3 regions of the Vibrio sp. KUL70 genome follow, and region 3 is predicted to be linked to each of the others. Evidence: predicted binding sites of a transcription regulator. Region 3 holds the regulator's gene; each other region holds the start of a gene.

Region 1 (7,153 bases), 180 kb from region 3:
AATGGTGAAACAGGCAACGAGCAATGCTGAAGTAAACCAGCTCGACAACGCGACTTTCTACCAAGCGAACCTCGAAGAAGAGCTCGCTTCTCAGCCGTGGGCAAAAGAGAAGTTCGACAAGGTGCTTCTTGATCCTGCACGCGCTGGGGCAAGTGGGATTGTCGACCAACTTTCAGCGCTGGGCGCGAAGAGCGTGGTTTATGTTTCATGTAATCCTGCTACTCTAGCTAGAGATACGGCAAGCTTGCAAAATCAAGGTTATCAAATGGTCAAAATGGGTATGTTAGACATGTTTCCGCATACCAGTCACTTGGAATCTATGGCACTATTCGTTAAAGAGAAATCATAGAACGAAAAGGCGTATAAGAAACGTCTTGTTACCAGTATGAGTCGAACTAACTTGGACCCGGTTAGTCATATTGAGTTGGGTATAAAACATAATAACTAGGAAGGCATGATGGTTGCGGTACGAAGCGCACATTTAAACCCAAGCGAACAGTTTGAGCTAGAGAGCTGGATTGCATCTTTAAATCAGGATGCCAAAACGTCGAATAAGCTGATCAAGGTTTATCGTCATTGTGAAGAGCTGCTAAAAGAGCATGAGCAAGCCTCACTGCTATTGTGGCGTGGCCGAGAGATGATTGAAATCTTGGTGACGTTATCAATGGATCGCGCGACACTCGTTGCGGCTCAGCTTTTCCCAGTTGTCTCCAGTGGCGTGTTTGAACGAGAAGCTTTTGAAGAGAGCTACGGCAAAGAGATCGTTAAGCTGATTGATGGCGTGGAAGAGATGGCGGCACTAGGCCAACTTAACGTTACCCTTGAGGGTAGCGCAGCGTCAGGTCAGGTCGATAACGTGCGCCGCATGTTATTGGCCATGGTTGATGATTTCCGTTGCGTGGTCATCAAGCTTGCTGAGCGTATCTGTAACCTTATCGAGGTGAAGAAAGCCCCTGACGAGGTGCGTAGAGCGGCAGCGAAAGAGTGTGCCAACATCTATGCGCCACTGGCGAACCGCCTCGGTATTGGTCAGCTTAAATGGGAAATCGAAGACTACGCTTTCCGTTACCAACAACCCGATACCTATAAACAGATTGCTAAGCAGTTGTCTGAGCGTCGTATTGTTCGCGAACAGTACATTACTGATTTCGTTGATGATCTTACGTCTGAAATGGAACGCTCTAGTATCAACGCTGAAGTCAGTGGCCGCCCGAAACACATCTACAGCATCTGGCGCAAAATGCAGAAGAAAGGCTTGGCCTTCGATGAACTGTTTGACGTGCGCGCAGTACGTATCATCGCAGACCAATTGCAAGACTGTTACGCAGCGCTCGGGGTTGTTCATACCAAATACAAACATCTACCAAGCGAATTCGATGACTATGTAGCAAACCCGAAACCGAATGGGTATCAATCTATCCATACTGTGGTACTTGGGCCTGAAGGCAAAACCATCGAAATCCAGATCCGTACTAAACAGATGCACGAAGACTCAGAACTGGGTGTTGCCGCGCACTGGAAGTACAAAGAGGGTTCATCGGGTGGTCGCAGCGGTTACGATGAGAAGATCACATGGCTGCGTAAACTGATCGATTGGCAAGAAGAGATGTCGGATTCTGGCGAGATGCTGGATGAAGTTCGTAGCCAAGTTTTTGATGACCGTGTCTACGCATTTACACCACGCGGTGATGTGGTCGACTTACCAATGGGAGCAACTCCGTTGGACTTCGCTTATCACATTCACTCGATGGTAGGCCACCGCTGTATCGGAGCCAAAGTAGGTGGACGTATCGTTCCATTTACTCACAAACTCTCTATGGGTGATCAGGTTGAAATCATTACTCAGAAAGAGCCAAACCCTTCACGTGACTGGTTAAACCCAGCCACAGGTTTTGTTCACTCTGGGCGCGCTCGCGCTAAAATTAATGCTTGGTTCCGTGCGCAAAGTCGTGAGAAAAACCTTGAAGCAGGTCGTGACATCCTAGAGGCTGAGCTGCATAAAATTGGCGCGACACTCAAAGATGCAGATCAATATGCCCTGAAGCGTTTCAACGTGAATACGCCAGACGAGCTGTATGCGGGTATCGGTAGCGGTGATTTGCGTATCAACCAAGTGATCAACCACATCAACGCATTGGTGAATAAGCCAACGGCAGAAGAGGAAGATCAGAAGGCGCTAGAGAAGCTACTAGAGTCAGAACATAAGCCAGCTCAGCAGAGCCGCCCAAAGAAAGATGCCGTTGTCGTGGAAGGTGTCGATAATCTAATGACTCATCTTGCACGCTGTTGCCAACCAATTCCAGGTGACAGCATCAAAGGTTACATCACACAAGGTCGTGGTATCTCGGTTCACCGTAGCGACTGTGAACAGCTGAGCGAACTAAAAATCCACGCACCAGAGCGTATTATAGATACGGTTTGGGGTAATGGTTTTGTTGGTTCTTACATCCTAACTCTGCGTGTTGAAGCGTTAGAGCGTAGTGGATTATTGAAAGACATCACCTCGTTGTTTGCCAATGAGAAGATCAGTGTGACGACCATGAAAAGCCGCACCGATTATAAGCGTCAGCTATCAGTGATGGACTTTGACCTAGAGGTGACCAACATTGAAATCCTAAGCCGCGTGACCAGTCGCGTCGAGCAGATTAAAGATGTTATGTCAGTCAAAAGGTTGGGTTGATACTTGGTATCATCCTCGTCATTCCCTACAGTGAGGAGCGAACGTGATAGGGAATCTCGCCAAGCGGTTTGAGATCCCCAACTCGTTCATTCTTCACTTTTGGGGATGGTGGAGAAATAGAAAGGTGAGTGGTTTTGACTGCTCACCTTTTTTAGTTTTAAGAAAAGAATTAGATTAAAACAATCAAACAGAATAATAGGAAAGCACCATGAGCCACCCGATTGAACAATTAGAACAAATTATGGCGAAGCTGCGCGACCCAGAAGGTGGCTGCCCTTGGGATCTAAAACAAAATTTTGAAACAATTGTCCCGCATACTATCGAAGAAACATATGAAGTGGTGGACGCAATCCACAATAAAGACTGGTCGAATTTGCAAGAAGAGTTGGGCGATCTACTGTTTCAGGTGATTTTTTACAGCCAGCTCGCGAAAGAGCAAGGGTTGTTCGAGTTTGCCGATGTGGTTGACGGTGTGAATGAAAAGCTCACTCGTCGTCATCCACATGTGTTTTCTGATGTTGAGTTTGATGATGAAGAGGCCATCAATGCCAACTGGGAGGCAGAAAAAGCCAAAGAAAAAGTTCAAGCAGGCAAAACTCAGGAAAGTATTCTAGACTCAATACCAAACTCTCTACCTGCACTTTTGCGTGCCACAAAGGTGCAAAAGCAGGTAGCAAAATACGGTTTTGATTGGGAATCCATTGGCCCTGTTGTCGATAAGGTACGAGAAGAGGTCGACGAGGTGCTTGAAGAGGCACTGCAAGTCACGCCAAACGAGGATTTAGTTGAAGAAGAATTGGGTGACTTACTGTTTGCGACCGTGAATCTAGTCAGGCATCTAGGGAAAAACCCAGAATCGGCATTGAGCAAAGCGAATGTAAAGTTTGAGCGTCGCTTTAAAGGTGTAGAAGGAAAAGTTCGTCAAAAAGGCAAAACTTTGAACGATTTCTCCCTCTCAGAGCTCGATTCTATGTGGGATGAGGTTAAGTTGGCGGAGAAAAGTTAAACAAAGCTTTGGTGCTGATTTGATTTGAAGCAAAAAATAAAAAATAGCAGTGTGATAGATTTCACGTTGTGGCGATAAGGGGCTTCTGGTATATTTTCATCCCGTCCAGAAGAAATCCATTTTCCCTCATTCAACCAATTTCAGGTTAAACATGACGACAAATTACATTTTTGTTACTGGCGGGGTTGTATCCTCTCTAGGTAAAGGTATTGCAGCGGCATCGCTTGCAGCTATTTTAGAAGCTCGTGGTCTTAAAGTGACTATGATGAAGCTTGACCCTTACATCAACGTTGATCCGGGCACTATGAGCCCAACCCAACACGGTGAGGTGTTCGTTACGGAAGATGGCGCTGAAACTGACCTTGACCTTGGTCACTACGAGCGATTCATTCGCACCAAGATGACTAAGCGTAACAACTTCACAGCGGGTCGTGTTTACTCAGACGTTCTAGCGAAAGAGCGTCGCGGTGATTACCTAGGTGCAACTATCCAAGTAATCCCTCACATCACTAACTCTATCAAAGACCGTGTAATCGCTGGTGCAGAAGGCCACGACGTTGCGATCGTTGAAGTTGGTGGTACGGTTGGTGATATCGAGTCTCTACCATTCATGGAAGCGATTCGTCAGCTAGCAGTAGAACTAGGCCGTGAGCGTGCAATGTTCATGCACCTAACATTAGTTCCTTACCTAGCGGCTGCTGGTGAAGTGAAAACTAAACCGACTCAGCACTCTGTAAAAGAGCTACTGTCTATCGGTATCCAGCCAGATATCCTAGTTTGTCGTTCTGATCGCATGATCCCTGCGAACGAACGTAAGAAGATTGCACTTTTCTGTAACGTACAAGAGAAAGCAGTAATCTCAATGAAGGATGTAGACTCAATCTACAAGATCCCTCAACTCATTAAATCACAAGGTCTTGATGACCTAGTGTGTACTCGTTTTGGTATCAACGCTCCAGAAGCAGACCTATCAGAATGGGAACAGGTAATCTATGAAGAAGCGAACCCAACTGGTGAAGTAACCATCGGTATGGTTGGTAAATACATTGAATTACCAGACGCATACAAGTCAGTGAACGAAGCACTTAAGCACGCGGGTCTGAAGAACCGTCTAAGCGTTAAGATCAAGTACGTTGATTCTCAAGACGTAGAGAGCAAAGGTGAAGAAGCACTTCACGGCCTAGACGCAATCCTAGTGCCTGGTGGCTTTGGTGACCGCGGTGTTGAAGGTAAGATTTTCGCAGCGAAATACGCTCGTGAGAACAAAGTACCTTACCTCGGTATCTGTCTTGGTATGCAAGTGGCACTTATCGAATACGCACGCAACGTTGCGGGCATGGAAGGTGCGCACTCTTCAGAATTTAGCAAAGACACGAAGTACCCAGTAGTGGGTCTAATCACTGAGTGGGTAGATGGTGAAGGTAATGTTGAAGAACGTACTGAAAAATCTGACCTAGGTGGTACTATGCGTCTAGGTTCACAGTTGTGTCACCTTGAGAAAGGTACGAAAGCTCGTGAACTATACGGTAGCGCGACGATCCATGAACGCCACCGTCATCGTTACGAAGTGAACAACAACCTTCGTCCACAAATTGAAAAAGCGGGCCTAAAAGTATCGGGTCTGTCTGCGGACAAGAAGCTGGTTGAAGTTATCGAGATTCCAAACCACCCGTGGTTTGTGGCAGCTCAGTTCCACCCAGAGTTCACTTCTACGCCTCGCGATGGTCACCCACTATTCGAAGGCTTCGTTAAAGCAGCTGGTCAACACCAGCGTGACGAATTAGAGAAGTAAAGGATACCGGCAGTAGCGTTTGCAGTGCTGCTGCCTTTAATTTGACATTATATATTCAACGAGAAGGAAACATTCAATGTCTAAGATCGTTAAAGTTCTAGGTCGTGAAATCATCGATTCACGTGGTAACCCAACTGTAGAAGCTGAAGTACACCTAGAAGGCGGTTTCGTAGGTATGGCTGCTGCTCCATCTGGCGCATCAACGGGTTCTCGCGAAGCTCTTGAGCTACGTGACGGCGACAAAGCACGTTTCCTAGGTAAAGGTGTTCTTAAAGCTGTTGAAGCTGTAAACGGTGAAATCGCTACAGCTCTAACTGGTAAAGATGCTAAAGACCAAGCTGCAATCGACGCAGTAATGATCGAGCTAGACGGTACTGAAAACAAATCTAAGTTCGGTGCTAACGCAATCCTAGCTGTTTCTCTAGCGAACGCTAAAGCTGCTGCAGCGGCTAAAGGCATGCCTCTATACGAGCACATCGCTGAGCTAAACGGTACTGCTGGTCAGTTCTCTATGCCTCTACCAATGATGAACATCATCAACGGTGGTGAGCACGCAGATAACAACGTTGACATCCAAGAGTTCATGATCCAACCAGTTGGCGCTAAGACTCTTAAAGAAGGTCTACGTATCGGTGCTGAAGTATTCCACAACCTAGCTAAAGTTCTTAAGTCTAAAGGCTACAGCACTGCAGTTGGTGACGAAGGTGGTTTCGCTCCTAACCTTAAGTCTAACGCTGAAGCTCTAGAGGTAATCGCAGAAGCTGTTGCAGCTGCTGGTTACGAACTAGGTAAAGACGTGACTCTAGCTATGGACTGTGCTGCATCTGAGTTCTTCGACAAAGAAGCTGGCATCTACAACATGAAAGGCGAAGGTAAGACTTTCTCTTCTGAAGAGTTCAACCACTACCTAGCTGAGCTAGCTAACCAATTCCCAATCGTTTCTATCGAAGACGGTCTAGACGAGTCTGACTGGGATGGCTTCAAGCACCAAACTGAACTACTAGGTGACAAGCTTCAACTAGTAGGTGACGATCTATTCGTTACTAACACTAAGATCCTTGCTGAAGGTATCGAGAAAGGCGTAGCTAACTCTATCCTTATCAAGTTCAACCAAATCGGTTCTCTAACTGAGACTCTAGCTGCAATCAAGATGGCTAAAGACGCAGGTTACACAGCAGTAATCTCTCACCGTTCTGGCGAAACTGAAGACGCAACTATCGCTGACCTAGCGGTAGGTACTGCTGCAGGTCAAATCAAGACTGGTTCTATGAGCCGTTCTGACCGTGTTGCTAAGTACAACCAACTAATCCGTATCGAAGAAGCTCTAGGTTCTAAAGCTCCTTTCAACGGTCTTAAAGAAGTTAAGGGTCAATAATCTCTCTGGTTTTATAAACCAAAGGAATTGTTAATCTAAGCTTTAAATGCCTCGCAATAGCGGGGCATTTTTTTGCCTGTAGAAAATGACGGGAAGAAGCTCTAGGTTCTAAAGCTCCCTCTTTTACAACGAAAGCGGTCTTAAAGAAGTTAAAGGTCAATAACTCCTAGCGAATTGTTAGCTTAAAGCTTTTGAAACGCTCTACTTCGGTAGGGCGTTTTTTGTCTAAAATTCGTCACTCCCTAGACTGACGAAGGAAAGAGTAGGGAATCTCTCCCAATGTGAACTTCGATAGATTCC
Region 2 (7,153 bases), 330 kb from region 3:
TTAGATGCAGAAGTGGGTGCTGATCTAGCGGAAAGTGTTCGTGAAGAGCTTGAACTTGTCATGGGCGCGTGCCCTGAGTTCGATCATGACCTATTCCTAGCGGGCGAACTAACACCAGTTTTCTTCGGTACTGCATTGGGTAACTTTGGTGTTGACCACATGCTAGATGGCCTGACGGAATGGGCGCCAATGCCGAAAACTCGTCAAGCCGTTGAGCGTGATGTTGAAGCGACAGAAGATAAGTTCTCTGGCTTCGTATTTAAGATCCAAGCAAACATGGATCCAAAACACCGTGACCGTATCGCATTCATGCGTATCGTATCGGGTACTTATTCTCAAGGTATGAAGATGAATCATGTTCGTACTGGTAAGAATGTCAGTATCTCTGATGCGGTAACCTTCATGGCGGGTGATCGTGCTCGTGCTGAGAAAGCGTACGCGGGTGACATCATTGGTCTACATAACCACGGTACGATCCAGATTGGTGATACCTTCACTCAGGGTGAGTCACTGAAGTTCTCTGGTATTCCTAACTTTGCACCAGAACTATTCCGTCGTATCCGCCTGCGCGATCCACTAAAACAGAAGCAACTACTTAAAGGTCTAGTTCAGCTTTCTGAAGAGGGTGCGGTTCAGGTATTCCGACCACTACAGAACAACGATCTGATTGTAGGTGCGGTTGGTGTGCTTCAGTTTGACGTGGTGGTCGCTCGTTTGAAAGCGGAATACAACGTTGAAGCGATCTACGAGAGTGTCAACGTTGCAACAGCGCGTTGGGTTGAGTGTGGCGACGTTAAGAAGTTCGAAGAGTTCAAGCGTAAGAACCAGACTAACCTAGCGTTGGATGGTGGCGATAACCTAACTTACATCGCACCAACTATGGTTAACTTAAACCTAGCGTCAGAGCGTTTCCCTGACGTTGAGTTCCGTGCAACTCGCGAGCACTAATCTTATTGATGACGGTGCCAACTCACTGAGCTGGTGCTAGTCGAAGTGATTAAAAACGTCTATTGTTCTGCAATAGGCGTTTTTTTATGTTGGCCTTAAGGAGAATGGATGTTTCAAGTCATTAAACGATGGATTAAGCAGTACGATAAATGGTGTAAAGAGTTAGGGTTAACGCCAGAAAATAAGCGCAGCTGCACCCCTTATCGTAGCGATCCTCAACCTGAACCCAAAGATAAGCCGTAATGTCGATACCGCTATTCGATACCCACTGTCATCTAGACTTCGACGTCTTTTCACTTGGTGAACAAGACAGTTCTACGGCTGCTCAAGATTATCTCTCAACCGCTCGAGAGAGAGGCGTTGAGAAGGTTGTTGTACCGTCAATTGGTCAAACCAACTGGAAAAAACTCGATCGACTGAGCTTGGAACACGCCAACCTTTACTATGCGTTGGGTTTTCATCCTTACTTTCTAGCGACAGCGAATGAGAGCGAATTTGCTCAACTTGAACAGCACCTAAGTGGCGCTTCTGAACGGTGTGTTGCGATCGGGGAGTGCGGCTTAGACTTCTTTGTGGATGTGGAACTCGATAAACAGGAACGCTTTTTTATCCATCAGATACAGCTCGCGACCGCTTTTGAACTGCCTCTGATTATCCACGAACGGAAATCACATAATCGCCTTATTCAGCTTATTAAGCAGCAAAAATTCACCAATGGTGGAGTGATTCATGGTTTTTCGGGCAGCGAACAGCAAGCTTTAGAGTGGATTCGCTTAGGATTCTATATTGGTGTCGGTGGAACGATAACTTACCCAAGAGCGCAGAAAACACGCACCACAGTTGCTCGTCTTCCTCTTGAATGGGTTGTTTTAGAGACAGATGCACCGGATATGCCGATCAGTGGTCAGCAAGGAAACATTAATCATTCCAAATATTTAGTTACGATATTAAATGAACTTGTTTCGCTTAGAAAAGAGCCAAAGCAATCGATTGCAACTCAAATTTGGCAAAATAGCCATCGGCTATTCGGTATATGTGAATAAAATCTAAAGTTTTTGTTTATCGTTTGCGTGTTTTACAACCGTATCGTGACTTGGCTCACAGATGTAAATGAATGATACATGAATCTTATACCAAAGTGTGAGGACGGCATTACTTTATTAGTGGTCGCATGAGTATAATTGCCTCCGCTTTATAGCCCCATTTTGTAACACGCCAATAAATAACCAATAAGGAAGTCATAAACTATGAGCCTGTTTATGAGCCTAGTCGGTATGGTAGTACTGATTGCAATCGCAGTATTACTGTCTGACAACCGCAAAGCTATTAACTTTAGAACGGTGGGTGGCGCATTCGCTATCCAATTCGCACTTGGTGCATTCGTACTTTACATCCCTTGGGGTCGTGATCTTCTTGCAGGTTTCTCTGCAGGTGTAGCAAACGTGATCGACTACGGTAAAGACGGTACTGGTTTCCTATTCGGCAGCCTAGTTAACTTCTCGGTTGACGGTATCGGTTTCATCTTTGCATTCCAAGTACTACCAACTTTAATCTTCTTCTCTGCACTTATCTCTGTACTTTACTACATTGGTGTAATGCAATGGGTTATCAAGATTCTTGGTGGTGGCCTACAGAAAGCTCTTGGCACATCTCGTGCGGAGTCTATGTCTGCTGCAGCAAACATCTTCGTTGGTCAAACTGAAGCTCCTCTAGTTGTACGTCCTTTCGTACCTAAAATGACTCAGTCTGAACTATTCGCTGTAATGTGTGGTGGTCTAGCTTCTGTTGCTGGTGGTGTACTAGCAGGTTACGCTTCTATGGGCGTACCTCTAGAGTACCTAGTTGCTGCATCATTCATGGCAGCACCAGGTGGTCTACTATTCGCTAAGATCATCAAGCCTGAAACTGACACGCCAGATGACAACATCACTGAAGAAATGGACGGTGGCGACGACAAACCAGCTAACGTTATCGACGCAGCGGCTGGTGGTGCATCTGTTGGTCTTCAACTTGCTCTAAACGTTGGTGCAATGCTATTAGCGTTCATCGGTCTAATCGCTCTAATCAACGGTATCCTAGGTGGCATCGGTGGTTGGATTGGTTTTGAAGGCCTAACTCTTGAGTGGATCCTTGGTAAAGTATTCTCTCCACTAGCATTCATTATTGGTGTGCCATGGGCTGAAGCAGATATTGCTGGCTCATTCATCGGTCAGAAGATCGTAGTTAACGAATTCGTTGCATACCTAAACTTCGTACCTTTCGTTGGTGAAAACGCGCAAATCGTTGAAGCGACTGGTCAAGTAATGTCTGTTAAGACTCAAGCAATTATTTCGTTCGCACTATGTGGTTTCGCAAACCTTTCTTCTATCGCGATTCTACTAGGTGGTCTAGGTGGTCTAGCTCCAAACCGTCGTCACGACATCGCTCGTATGGGTGTTAAAGCGGTTATTGCTGGTACTCTATCTAACCTGATGGCAGCGACAATTGCTGGCTTCTTCCTATCTTTCTAATTAAGTAGATTAGATTATATAGACGCCACTTTAATATCGCCCCGTAGCAAGAGATTGCTGCGGGGCTTTTTTGTTTTAGGGACCGGATTATTGAGCAGTAAGTGCAGGAAACGTTGATACACAGGATGTGTTATTCACAACGATTGCTGTCATCAATAACTCGGAAACTGAATTATTTTGAGATACAAACCGTTTGCGTTCTAAGGAGCACTACAAATTATCGAAGGATACCTATAATGTATAAGCTATAGAGATAGGATTTCTCTTTTTGGCAAGAAAATGACCGCTTGTTTAATCGCAATCGTGATTCTTCTGGGATTAAGCCAAACATAGCGATACGCTATAGATGTTAGACACAACAAGGTAACTTTGTTGTGCCATAGACCAAACTGGTACTGTGCGGTGACAAGGATAGCAATTGACGGCGTAAGGCCAACAAGTCTTCAGGGAACCAAGTCCGTTCATTGGTGACTACAGAGCATTACTAAAATATCCATCTATACTGGATGGAGGGCAAAGTAGTTAACTATTTGAATATATTGATCGGAGATAGAAATGAGCGATTTAAAAGCAGCAGCTCTACGTGCACTTAAACTTATGGACCTAACTACGCTAAATGACGACGACACAACGGAAAAAGTTGTAGCGCTTTGTCACGATGCGAAGACTGCAGTGGGCAACACAGCTGCAATCTGTATTTACCCTCGCTTTATCCCAGCCGCTAAGAAGGCACTGCGTGAACAAGGTACTCCAGAAGTACGTATTGCGACTGTAACTAACTTCCCTCATGGTAACGATGACATCGAAATCGCAGTGGCTGAAACTAAAGCAGCAGTCGCTTACGGTGCAGACGAAGTAGACGTAGTATTCCCATACCGCGCTCTAATCGCTGGTAACGAAGAGGTTGGTTTCGAGCTAGTTAAACAGTGTAAAGAAGCATGTGGCGACATTACACTGAAAGTAATCATCGAAACTGGTGAGCTTAAAGAAGAAGCACTAATCAAGAAAGCATCTGAAATTTGTATCAAAGCAGGCGCTGACTTCATTAAAACTTCAACAGGTAAAGTGCCAGTAAACGCGACTCCAGAGTACGCGCGCATGATGCTTGAAGTGATCCGTGACATGGGCGTAGCTAAGACGGTTGGTTTCAAACCTGCAGGTGGTGTTCGTACTGCTGAAGATGCAGCACAATACCTAGCAATGGCTGATGACATCCTAGGCGCAGATTGGGCTGACAATATGCACTACCGTTTTGGTGCATCAAGCCTACTGACTAACCTACTAAACACATTAGAAGTAACAGACGAGACAGCTGATCCAACAGCTTACTAATTCTTAAATTGTCTGTTTGATGGAGCGGTGATTTTGCCGCTCCATATTACCTCTTTACCTTACATACCATACTCATCATGAGTGTTGGGAGGAATCTAATGTCTGAAGTATCTAATACCAAAACTCCAACTTTTCTACCTCAAGAAATTATTCGCAGAAAACGTGACGGCGAAGTGCTAACTGCTGAAGAGATCAACTTCTTCATTCAGGGCGTTGCTAAAAACACGGTTTCTGAAGGCCAAATCGCGGCATTTGCAATGGCGATCTTCTTCAACGAAATGACAATGCCAGAACGCATTGCGCTAACGTGTGCAATGCGTGATTCAGGTATGGTTATCGATTGGAGCCACATGAACTTTGATGGCCCTATCGTTGATAAACACTCTACAGGTGGTGTTGGTGACGTAACTTCACTGATGCTTGGCCCAATGGTGGCAGCATGTGGTGGTTTCGTTCCTATGATCTCTGGTCGTGGTCTTGGCCACACAGGTGGTACGCTCGATAAACTTGAGTCTATCCCTGGCTACAACATCACACCGACAAATGAAGTGTTTGGTGAAGTAACCAAAGACGCAGGTGTTGCAATTATCGGTCAAACAGGTGATCTAGCTCCTGCGGACAAGCGCGTATACGCGACGCGCGATATCACAGCGACTGTAGACAACATCTCGCTAATCACCGCTTCAATTCTTTCTAAGAAACTGGCTGCTGGCCTAGATTCTCTAGTCATGGATGTAAAAGTAGGTTCTGGCGCATTCATGCCAACTTACGAAGCGTCTGAAGAGTTGGCGAAATCTATCGTTGCTGTAGCAAACGGTGCGGGTACTAAGACAACAGCGATTCTAACTGACATGAACCAAGTTCTGGCTTCTTCTGCAGGTAATGCCGTTGAGGTACGTGAAGCGGTTCAATTCCTGACGGGTGAATACCGTAACCCTCGTCTACTTGAGATCACGCTAGCTTCATGTGCTGAAATGCTCGTGCTTGGCAACCTTGCGAAAGACTCTGAAGAGGCTCGTGGGAAGCTAATGGCGGTACTGGATAACGGTAAAGCAGCAGAGTGCTTCGGCAAGATGGTTGCAGGCCTGGGCGGTCCAGCTGACTTCGTAGAAAACTACGACAACTATCTAGAGAAAGCGGAAATCATCAAGCCAGTATACGCACTTGAAAGTGGTGTTGTATCAGCAATGGATACGCGCGCAATCGGTATGGCTGTTGTTGGCATGGGTGGCGGTCGCCGCGTTGCAACTGACAGCATCGATTACGCAGTCGGCTTCGATAACTTCATCCGTTTAGGTGAAGTAGCAAGCGAAGACAAGCCTCTTGCGGTTATTCACGCACGTAACGAACAGCAATGGCAAGAAGCGGCAACAGCCCTTCAAAATGCGATTACTGTTGGTGGTGAATACACAGCAACGCCAGACGTTTACCGTCAAATTCGTTCAGAAGACGTTTAATTAAAAAATTACACAAAGCCTGCTCACACAACATTATTCGATAATGAGCGGGCTAAAGGAAATAGCAATGAAAAGAGCATTTATTTTAGTCTTAGACTCATTTGGTATTGGCGCAACGGCTGATGCTGAGAAATTTGGTGATGTAGGTTCAGACACTATGGGTCACATCGCGGATCAGTGTGACAAAGGCTTAGCGGATAACGCTGACCGTAAAGGCCCACTGACTCTGCCAAACCTATCTAAACTGGGCCTTGCGATGGCTCATAAAGAGTCAACAGGTCGTTTTGCTCCTGGTATGGATGCAGACGCTGAAATCATCGGTGCTTACGGTCACGCAGCTGAGCTGTCTTCTGGTAAAGATACACCGTCAGGTCACTGGGAAATTGCGGGCGTTCCTGTTCTTTTTGATTGGGGTTACTTCACTGATAAAGAGAACAGTTTCCCTAAAGAGCTGACTGACCGCATTCTAGAGCGTGCTGGCCTATCTGGTTTCCTAGGTAACTGTCACGCATCGGGTACTCAAGTACTGGACGATCTAGGTGAAGAGCACATGAAGACAGGTCTACCTATCTTCTACACATCGGCAGATTCCGTATTCCAGATCGCATGTCATGAAGAGACATTTGGTCTGCAAAATCTGCTAGATCTTTGTCAGATCGCGCGTGAAGAGCTAGAAGATTACAACATCGGCCGTGTTATCGCGCGTCCTTTCGTTGGTGCGGGTAAAGGTCAGTTTGAGCGTACCGGTAACCGTCGCGATCTATCTGTTGAGCCGCCATCAGCAACGATCCTGCAAAAACTGGTTGAAGAGAAAAACGGTGAGGTTCACTCAATCGGTAAGATCTCTGATATCTACGCAGGCTGTGGTATCACTAAGAAGACTAAAGCGACAGGTATTCCTGACCT
Region 3 (7,153 bases):
GGCACCAACAGTGCTGCCGCCAAAAAAGAGCAAAAACGCCGTGAGGCAGAATTCAGAAAACTGACCGCCCCGCTGCGCAAAAAACTGACTCAGTTCGAGAAGCAAATGGATAAGTTCACTGCGGATCTAGAGGAAGCTGAACAGCAATTGTCTGACACTTCTCTGTATGAAGCCGAAAATAAAGCTAAACTTAATCAAGTACTCGCACTACAAGCCACCAGTAAATCTCAACTGGAAGAGGTTGAAATGGAGTGGATGTCTGTTCAAGAAGAGCTTGAGCAGATGGAACAAGATATGGAAAACTTATGAGTTCAGAGCATGCACCGACAACGCTGACGCTAGAGAGACTGTGGCAATTTAGTCTCAGTTATTACAGTGCTCGCGGCGTTAAAGATGCATGTCTGACCCTACAAAACCAATATCATGGTAACGTCAATCTACTGCTGCTCCTTAAATGGTTAGACGAGCAGAAATTGACCTTCAAAGATACTGAGTGGCACAACATTCAACGGTGTTTGAGTCGCTCAGAATCCCTACTGCTCAGTTATCGAGAACTGCGTAAAAACCTCAAACCTCACGTGGTCGACTCACTGTATCGAGAAGCACTGCAGTTCGAACTTCAACTCGAAAAACAACAACAATCGGATCTGGTCGACTGTATCAATCGCCTTCCGCTGACATTAAACCCAGATAGACCACTAGTGCTGCAGTACTGTCGCTTGCTTTCTGCCGAGTCTCTATATGAGTTCTTTTCAGAACCACTGTCACCCGAAAAGCATAGCGTAAATAATTAGATACTTATTTTTCAATACATTAGCTGCGTCAATTCTTGGTCAACACTCATCACTCACCACTTGCACACCGAGTCAAGATAGACCAAGCTCAAAGAGAAACACGAGTGATATCTCAACCCCAGAGAATGATGGAACCTCTACTATGACAATTTTTACCGCTGCGACTGGCCTATCTAACCCCCACCTTCAGACTTTGGTCCCTAGGTTTATTCGTAAACAGGCACTGTTCCACCCTCACTGGCAAACACTTGAAACTCCAGACCATGACTTTCTCGATTTAGCCTGGAGTGAAGATCCGAATAAAGAAGGGCTCGATAGCAAACCAATTTTCGTGCTCTTTCATGGTCTTGAAGGCAGTTTTGAGAGTCCCTACGCTAACGGTCTTATGAACGCCTTCGCCGAAGATGGATGGTTATCGGTAATGATGCATTTTCGTGGCTGCAGCGGTAAGCCCAACCGCCTAGCTCGTGCGTATCACTCCGGAGAAGTGGAAGATGCCCGCTTTTTCCTAAGAAACTTACATGCTCAGTTCCCTAATAATCCTAAGGTGGCGGTCGGAATCTCCCTAGGCGGTAACATGTTGGCCAACTACCTCGTTGAGTACGCGGATGATCCGCTACTCTCTGCAGCAACGATCGTATCAGCGCCATTTGATCTTGCCAGTTGCTCAAGTCGAATTGAACAAGGATTCTCTAAGGTCTACAAACAGTATTTGCTGAACTCACTTAAATCTAACGCGCTCAAGAAAGAGAATCTGCTTGCAGAAAAGTTAGGCATCACCGCAAACACGATCAAGAAAATCGAGAAGTTGTATGAGTTCGACGATTTGATCACTGCGCCTCTGCATGGCTTTAAGAATGCGCAAGATTACTACGCGCAATGTTCTGCACTACCAAAGCTTAATCGTATTAAGTTACCTACGCAGATCATTCACGCTAAGGACGATCCTTTCATGACCGATGATGTGATTCCGAAATTCATTCTGCCGGATAACATTGATTACCGACTATTCCAGAAAGGTGGACACGTTGGCTTCATTACCGGTAGCACCTTCAACCCTAAATTTTGGTTGGAAGAAGCACTGCCGGCCTACTATGAAAGTATTCAGGATTCGGCATAATAGCGCCACATTGAGGTCAACATTCAAACACTGAACCTCAGTAACCTTTAAACATATCCATGAACATAAAAGAGAGATGTATTTATGATCATTCCATGGCAAGAGATCGCCCCTGAAACTTTAGAAAACCTCATCAAGGAGTTCGTGCTCAGAGAAGGCACCGACTACGGTGATGTTGAGATCTCACTGCAATCCAAAATCGACCAAGTAAAACAGCAATTGCAATCTGGGGAAGCGAGTATTGTTTTTTCTGAACTGCACGAAACCGTCGATATCCAACTCACAAAACGCTTCTAGGCTGCCATAAAAAAATAGCCGTGTTATAGTGGAAAACGATTGCTAACAAGTAAGTTATTCTAACGACAAGGGTTGTCATGTCCGCTAAACATCCAATTATTGCGGTTACGGGTTCTTCAGGAGCCGGTACCACCACTACCTCAGAAGCCTTCCGAAAAATGTTCAATATGATGGACGTGAAGGCTGCTTGGGTTGAAGGGGATAGTTTTCACCGCTTCACTCGACCAGAGATGGACGTCGAGATCCGCAAAGCGCGTGAGCAAGGGAAACACATCAGCTACTTCGGTCCGCAAGCCAACGATTTCGGAGCATTAGAAGAGTTTTTCCGCAAATACGGTAATGAAGGTACAGGACAGGTTAGACGCTACCTACACACCTTTGACGAAGCAGTACCTTACAATCAAATGCCAGGCACTTTTACTCCTTGGCAAGAGATCCCAGAAAACTCTGATGTGATGTTTTACGAAGGCCTACATGGTGGGGTTGTCGATGGTGATGTCAATGTATCGCAACATGTTGACCTGCTGATTGGCATGGTGCCCATCGTTAACCTAGAGTGGATTCAAAAATTCGTCCGAGATACACGTGATCGCGGGCACTCACGTGAAGCGGTGATGGATTCCATTGTTCGTTCAATGGACGACTATCTCAACTACATCACTCCACAGTTTTCGCGTACCCATATCAATTTTCAGCGAGTACCGACTGTTGATACTTCCAACCCACTTAACGCAAAAGGCATCCCTAGTCTTGACGAAAGTTTCGTAGTTATTCGTCTGCGTGGTATCAAAAACGTCGACTTCCCGTACCTGCTCGCTATGATTGATGGCTCATTTATGTCTCGTCACAATACACTCGTTGTGCCTGGCGGGAAAATGAGCTTTGCTATGGAGCTCATTGTAAGACCAATCTTACAACAGCTCATTGAAACGGGAAAAATCGGCTAACGGAATGGCGTTCTGGTTGATTACTTTTCATACCGTGATCATGTGCACAATTTTGCGTAAAAAATCGTAGCTAGGTCACGATTAAAATCAAGAAATAGTGACTGAAAAAGGATACTATTCTTAACCGAAACACAAGATAGCTTGCAGCACAGAACAAGTGTTCTTATCCTAAGAAGTCAAATTCAGGCTTAGCTAAAATATGGAAAGCGGCAAGCATACCCTGCAGAGGAAGTGAGATATTATGGTTCTAGGTAAACCTCAAACCGATCCAACATTAGAGTGGTTCCTTTCACACTGTCATATTCATAAGTACCCTTCAAAGAGTACTCTGATTCACGCTGGTGAAAAGGCAGAGACCCTGTACTACATCGTGAAAGGTTCTGTGGCAGTTCTTATCAAAGACGAAGAAGGTAAGGAGATGATTCTTTCTTACCTAAACCAAGGCGACTTTATCGGCGAGCTTGGCCTATTCGAAGAAGACCAAGAGCGTACTGCATGGGTTCGTGCAAAATCTCCTTGTGAAGTTGCAGAGATTTCTTTCAAGAAATTCCGTCAACTTATCCAAGTGAACCCAGACATCCTGATGCGTCTTTCTGCTCAAATGGCAAGCCGTCTACAAGTTACCAGCCAAAAAGTTGGTGACTTAGCGTTCCTTGACGTTACTGGCCGTATTGCACAAACGCTACTAAACCTAGCGAAACAACCTGATGCGATGACTCACCCAGATGGCATGCAAATCAAGATCACTCGTCAAGAGATCGGTCAGATTGTTGGCTGTTCGCGTGAGACTGTAGGTCGTATCTTGAAGATGCTAGAAGAGCAAAACCTAATTTCTGCTCACGGTAAAACTATCGTTGTTTACGGTACGCGTTAATCTCGATTAACCGATAAAAATTCAAAAGCCACCAAATGCGAATTTGGTGGCTTTTTCTTTATCGATTGAAGATACGAGATACGAGATACGAGGTACGAATGGAACACATAAGGCTTTCGCCTTGTTAAGCGAAGCGTACCCGTATCTCTAGAGTCAAACGCGTGCTCATATCTTTCTTTAACCGTTGGTACTCTCAAAGATTTTGTCAGCCGATGCTGCAACAAAACCGGTGTAGAGATCGCCATTCGCCATTGGGTAGCGCTTAGCAAACTCATAGAAGCCACCAGGCACCAATTCAGTTCCCTCAGAGAACTCTACCTTCACTTTATCTGCCATTGTTGATGACTGCTCTAACAGCACCTCTGGAGAGCCTTTCACTTGGCCGCCAACACTGTTGATTGTAAAACCGGACTCACTCAAATGACCATTCACGGCTTGCACTTCAGAGAACGCATTTAACTGGTTCACACTCACGGTAAAGTGGTTAGCACCATAACCATGCGCGGACAACCAAGACGCGTATTCGCTCTCTGTCGCCAGTTGTTTGTAATCTTGGAAATCCAAGTCCCACAGACGACCGCCATATAGGAAATCTTGCCCCTCTAGCTTGCTTGCATCCACTTGCGCAACCAACTTAGCCACGATCGCTTGTAGCTCTACCGAACACTCTTCCACTTTCAGCTCACTAATGAACACTTTGGGTTGGGTTGGATCTGGGTGTTCAAAGTGCTTAGCCACGAGTTTCTTGCTTTCAAACAGGTAGTCACCACACGCTTTGTAACCAAGTGCTAAGAAAGGTTTAGCCAGCGTCTCGATCCCCAAAGGCGCAACATTAAACGTACGCAACGCAATGTGATCATTGATAAGGTCTTCCTCTTCTTTCAACAGCTGATGTACCTTCTCAGCAGATGGGCAGAGGCGTTCGATGTAGTCATCCCAGAGGGATTTGAACAGTAGATCGGGTGTCATGGTGACTCCTTGTCGGGTTCTAGCAAGCTCAAGCTAGAGAGTTGGATTAGAAAGAGTGTGGCTGCGAGACAAAGTCAGCAGCCATCAGCTTGTGACATACTTATTTTATTGTTATATCTCGCTAGGTCAGACGCCCAGCGAATAATCCAAAGGAGGTCAAACTTCCCTACCTCCCATTGTGATTTTTGTTGTAGGTGGTCGTTGTTGCTACAGCTCGATACCAGGGCTGAAAGTCGCTGGAAGCTGCGTTTCACGGCCTTCCATCGATGCCATTGGGTATGCACAGTAATCCGCTGCGTAGTAAGCACTCGGGCGTAGGTTGCCTGAAGCACCTGGGCCACCAAATGGTGCGTCACCACTTGCGCCTGTTAGCTGACGGTTACGGTTAACAATACCTGCACGGATGTGATCAACGAAGTATTCCCACTCAGAGTCGTCTGTTGATACAAGGCCTGCAGACAAACCAAAACGGGTGTCGTTCGCCAATTCAACCGCTTGCTCTAATGAGTTGTAACGAATCACTTGTAGTAGTGGGCCGAAGTACTCTTCGTCTGGCAGCTCTGCAATGTTAGTTGCATCGATGATGCCCGGAGTGACGAATGCAGCTTCACCAGCTTTCGCTTCTACTAGGCTTACGCCACCTAAAGATTGCAGGTTTGCTTGCGCATCTAGAATGAACTTAGCCGCCGCTTCTGAGATTTGTGGCCCCATGAAAGGAGCAGGCTCAGCGAACGGTTGGTCTACACGAATCTTTTTGGTTGCTGCCACTAGACTATCGAGCAGTTGATCACCTTTCTCACCCACAGGAACATACAGACGACGTGCACAAGTACAACGTTGACCCGCACTGATAAAGGCAGATTGGATAATGGTGTATACCGTAGCATCAACGTCACCAAAGTGTTCGCTGATCACCATAGGGTTGTTACCCCCCATCTCTAGTGCCAGCATCTTACCCGGTTGACCCGCAAACTGACGGTGCAGTATGTGACCTGTGTTAGCGCTGCCCGTAAATAGCACGCCATCTATGCCTTTCGCATCCGCTAGCGCAATACCTGTCTCTTTAGCACCTTGAACAAGGTTAATAACACCAGCAGGTAGGCCAGCTTCTTGCCAAAGCTTCATCGCGAACTCACCTGTCCACGGTGTCTGCTCCGATGGTTTGAATACAATCGTATTACCCGATAGCAATGCAGGAACAATATGACCATTAGGCAGGTGACCCGGGAAGTTGTAAGGCCCAAATACCGCCATGACACCTAGAGGGCGATGACGCAAAACGATCTGGTTACCTGCCGCTTCACGTGATGATTCACCTGTACGGTCGTGATATGCACGAATTGAGATAGCAATCTTACCCGCCATCGCACCCGCTTCAGTGCGAGTTTCCCAAATTGGTTTACCCGTTTCTTTGGCAATGATTTGTGCGATCTCTTCGCTGTTCTCTTTCACTTTTTCCGCAAACTTAAGCACTATCGCTTCACGCTCAGCAAAGCTAAGTTTCTTCCAAGTCAGAAACGCTTCACGTGCCGCAGCTACCGCTGATTCAACTTGAGCAGGTGTCGCACTGTCGCCCTTCCATACTACTTGGTTGTCGTATGGGCTAACTGATGTCATCGCTTCGCCTTGACCGGCTACCCATTGCCCTGCAATCCACTGAGTCATACTTCTATCCTTCTTTGACTAACCATCGAGCTCTATTGAGCCAACATACGAACAAAATCGCCTTCTTTAACTTCCAACACCTCGGCCACCTTCGGCGCAAGGATCACTTTGCCGCTAGCTTGGTCATAAGCACCTTTAGCCGCAACCGCTCGGAAGTTTTCAAATGAGGTGTTACCAATCAGGTAATCTTGAGAGCTTGCATGCTCACTGATTTCCACCTGAGCACGAATTGAATGGCGCACCGATTCGATATTACGCAAATCACACTCAACCGTTGGGCCTGCATCGAAGATGTCGACGTAACCGCGGTTAGTAAAGCCTTCACGCTCAAGCAGTTTCAATGCTGGGCGTGTTTTCTCATGCACTTGACCAATCACGTCTTGCGCTTCTTGGCTCAATAGGTTGATGTAGATTGGCAGCTTAGGCATCAGGTCAGCGATAAAGCCTTTCTTACCAATACCCGTTAGATAGTCCGCCAACGTAAAGT

The links. Region 3 encodes CRP, which controls carbon source genes, mostly activating them, when cyclic AMP is high. Its sites were predicted from a motif close to TGTGANNNNNNTCACA; they were not measured.
Region 1: the regulator CRP is predicted to act here: its motif matches at 3,737-3,752, upstream of pyrG (CTP synthase).
Region 2: the regulator CRP is predicted to act here: its motif matches at 2,036-2,051, upstream of AC6I7V_RS10845 (NupC/NupG family nucleoside CNT transporter).

The regions. Positions count from the first base shown of each region.
Region 1 covers NZ_AP045834.1:2,602,357-2,609,509, reverse strand. The annotation lists gene rlmD (23S rRNA (uracil(1939)-C(5))-methyltransferase RlmD) at 1-349, shown strand, start outside; gene relA (GTP diphosphokinase) at 458-2,680, shown strand; gene mazG (nucleoside triphosphate pyrophosphohydrolase) at 2,889-3,686, shown strand; gene pyrG (CTP synthase) at 3,838-5,478, shown strand; gene eno (phosphopyruvate hydratase) at 5,555-6,853, shown strand.
Region 2 covers NZ_AP045834.1:2,450,912-2,458,064, reverse strand. The annotation lists gene prfC (peptide chain release factor 3) at 1-948, shown strand, start outside; partial or broken gene AC6I7V_RS10855 (DUF5363 family protein) at 1,057-1,252, shown strand; gene AC6I7V_RS10850 (TatD family hydrolase) at 1,191-1,991, shown strand; gene AC6I7V_RS10845 (NupC/NupG family nucleoside CNT transporter) at 2,196-3,458, shown strand; gene deoC (deoxyribose-phosphate aldolase) at 4,014-4,790, shown strand; gene deoA (thymidine phosphorylase) at 4,889-6,247, shown strand; gene AC6I7V_RS10830 (phosphopentomutase) at 6,315-7,153, shown strand, end outside.
Region 3 covers NZ_AP045834.1:2,784,443-2,791,595, forward strand. The annotation lists gene AC6I7V_RS12540 (ABC transporter ATP-binding protein) at 1-309, shown strand, start outside; gene AC6I7V_RS12545 (TIGR02444 family protein) at 306-794, shown strand; gene AC6I7V_RS12550 (hydrolase) at 937-1,914, shown strand; gene AC6I7V_RS12555 (YheU family protein) at 1,999-2,211, shown strand; gene AC6I7V_RS12560 (phosphoribulokinase) at 2,289-3,158, shown strand; gene crp (cAMP-activated global transcriptional regulator CRP) at 3,400-4,032, shown strand; gene AC6I7V_RS12570 (DUF1338 domain-containing protein) at 4,210-5,001, opposite strand; gene astD (succinylglutamate-semialdehyde dehydrogenase) at 5,209-6,666, opposite strand; gene astA (arginine N-succinyltransferase) at 6,699-7,153, opposite strand, start outside.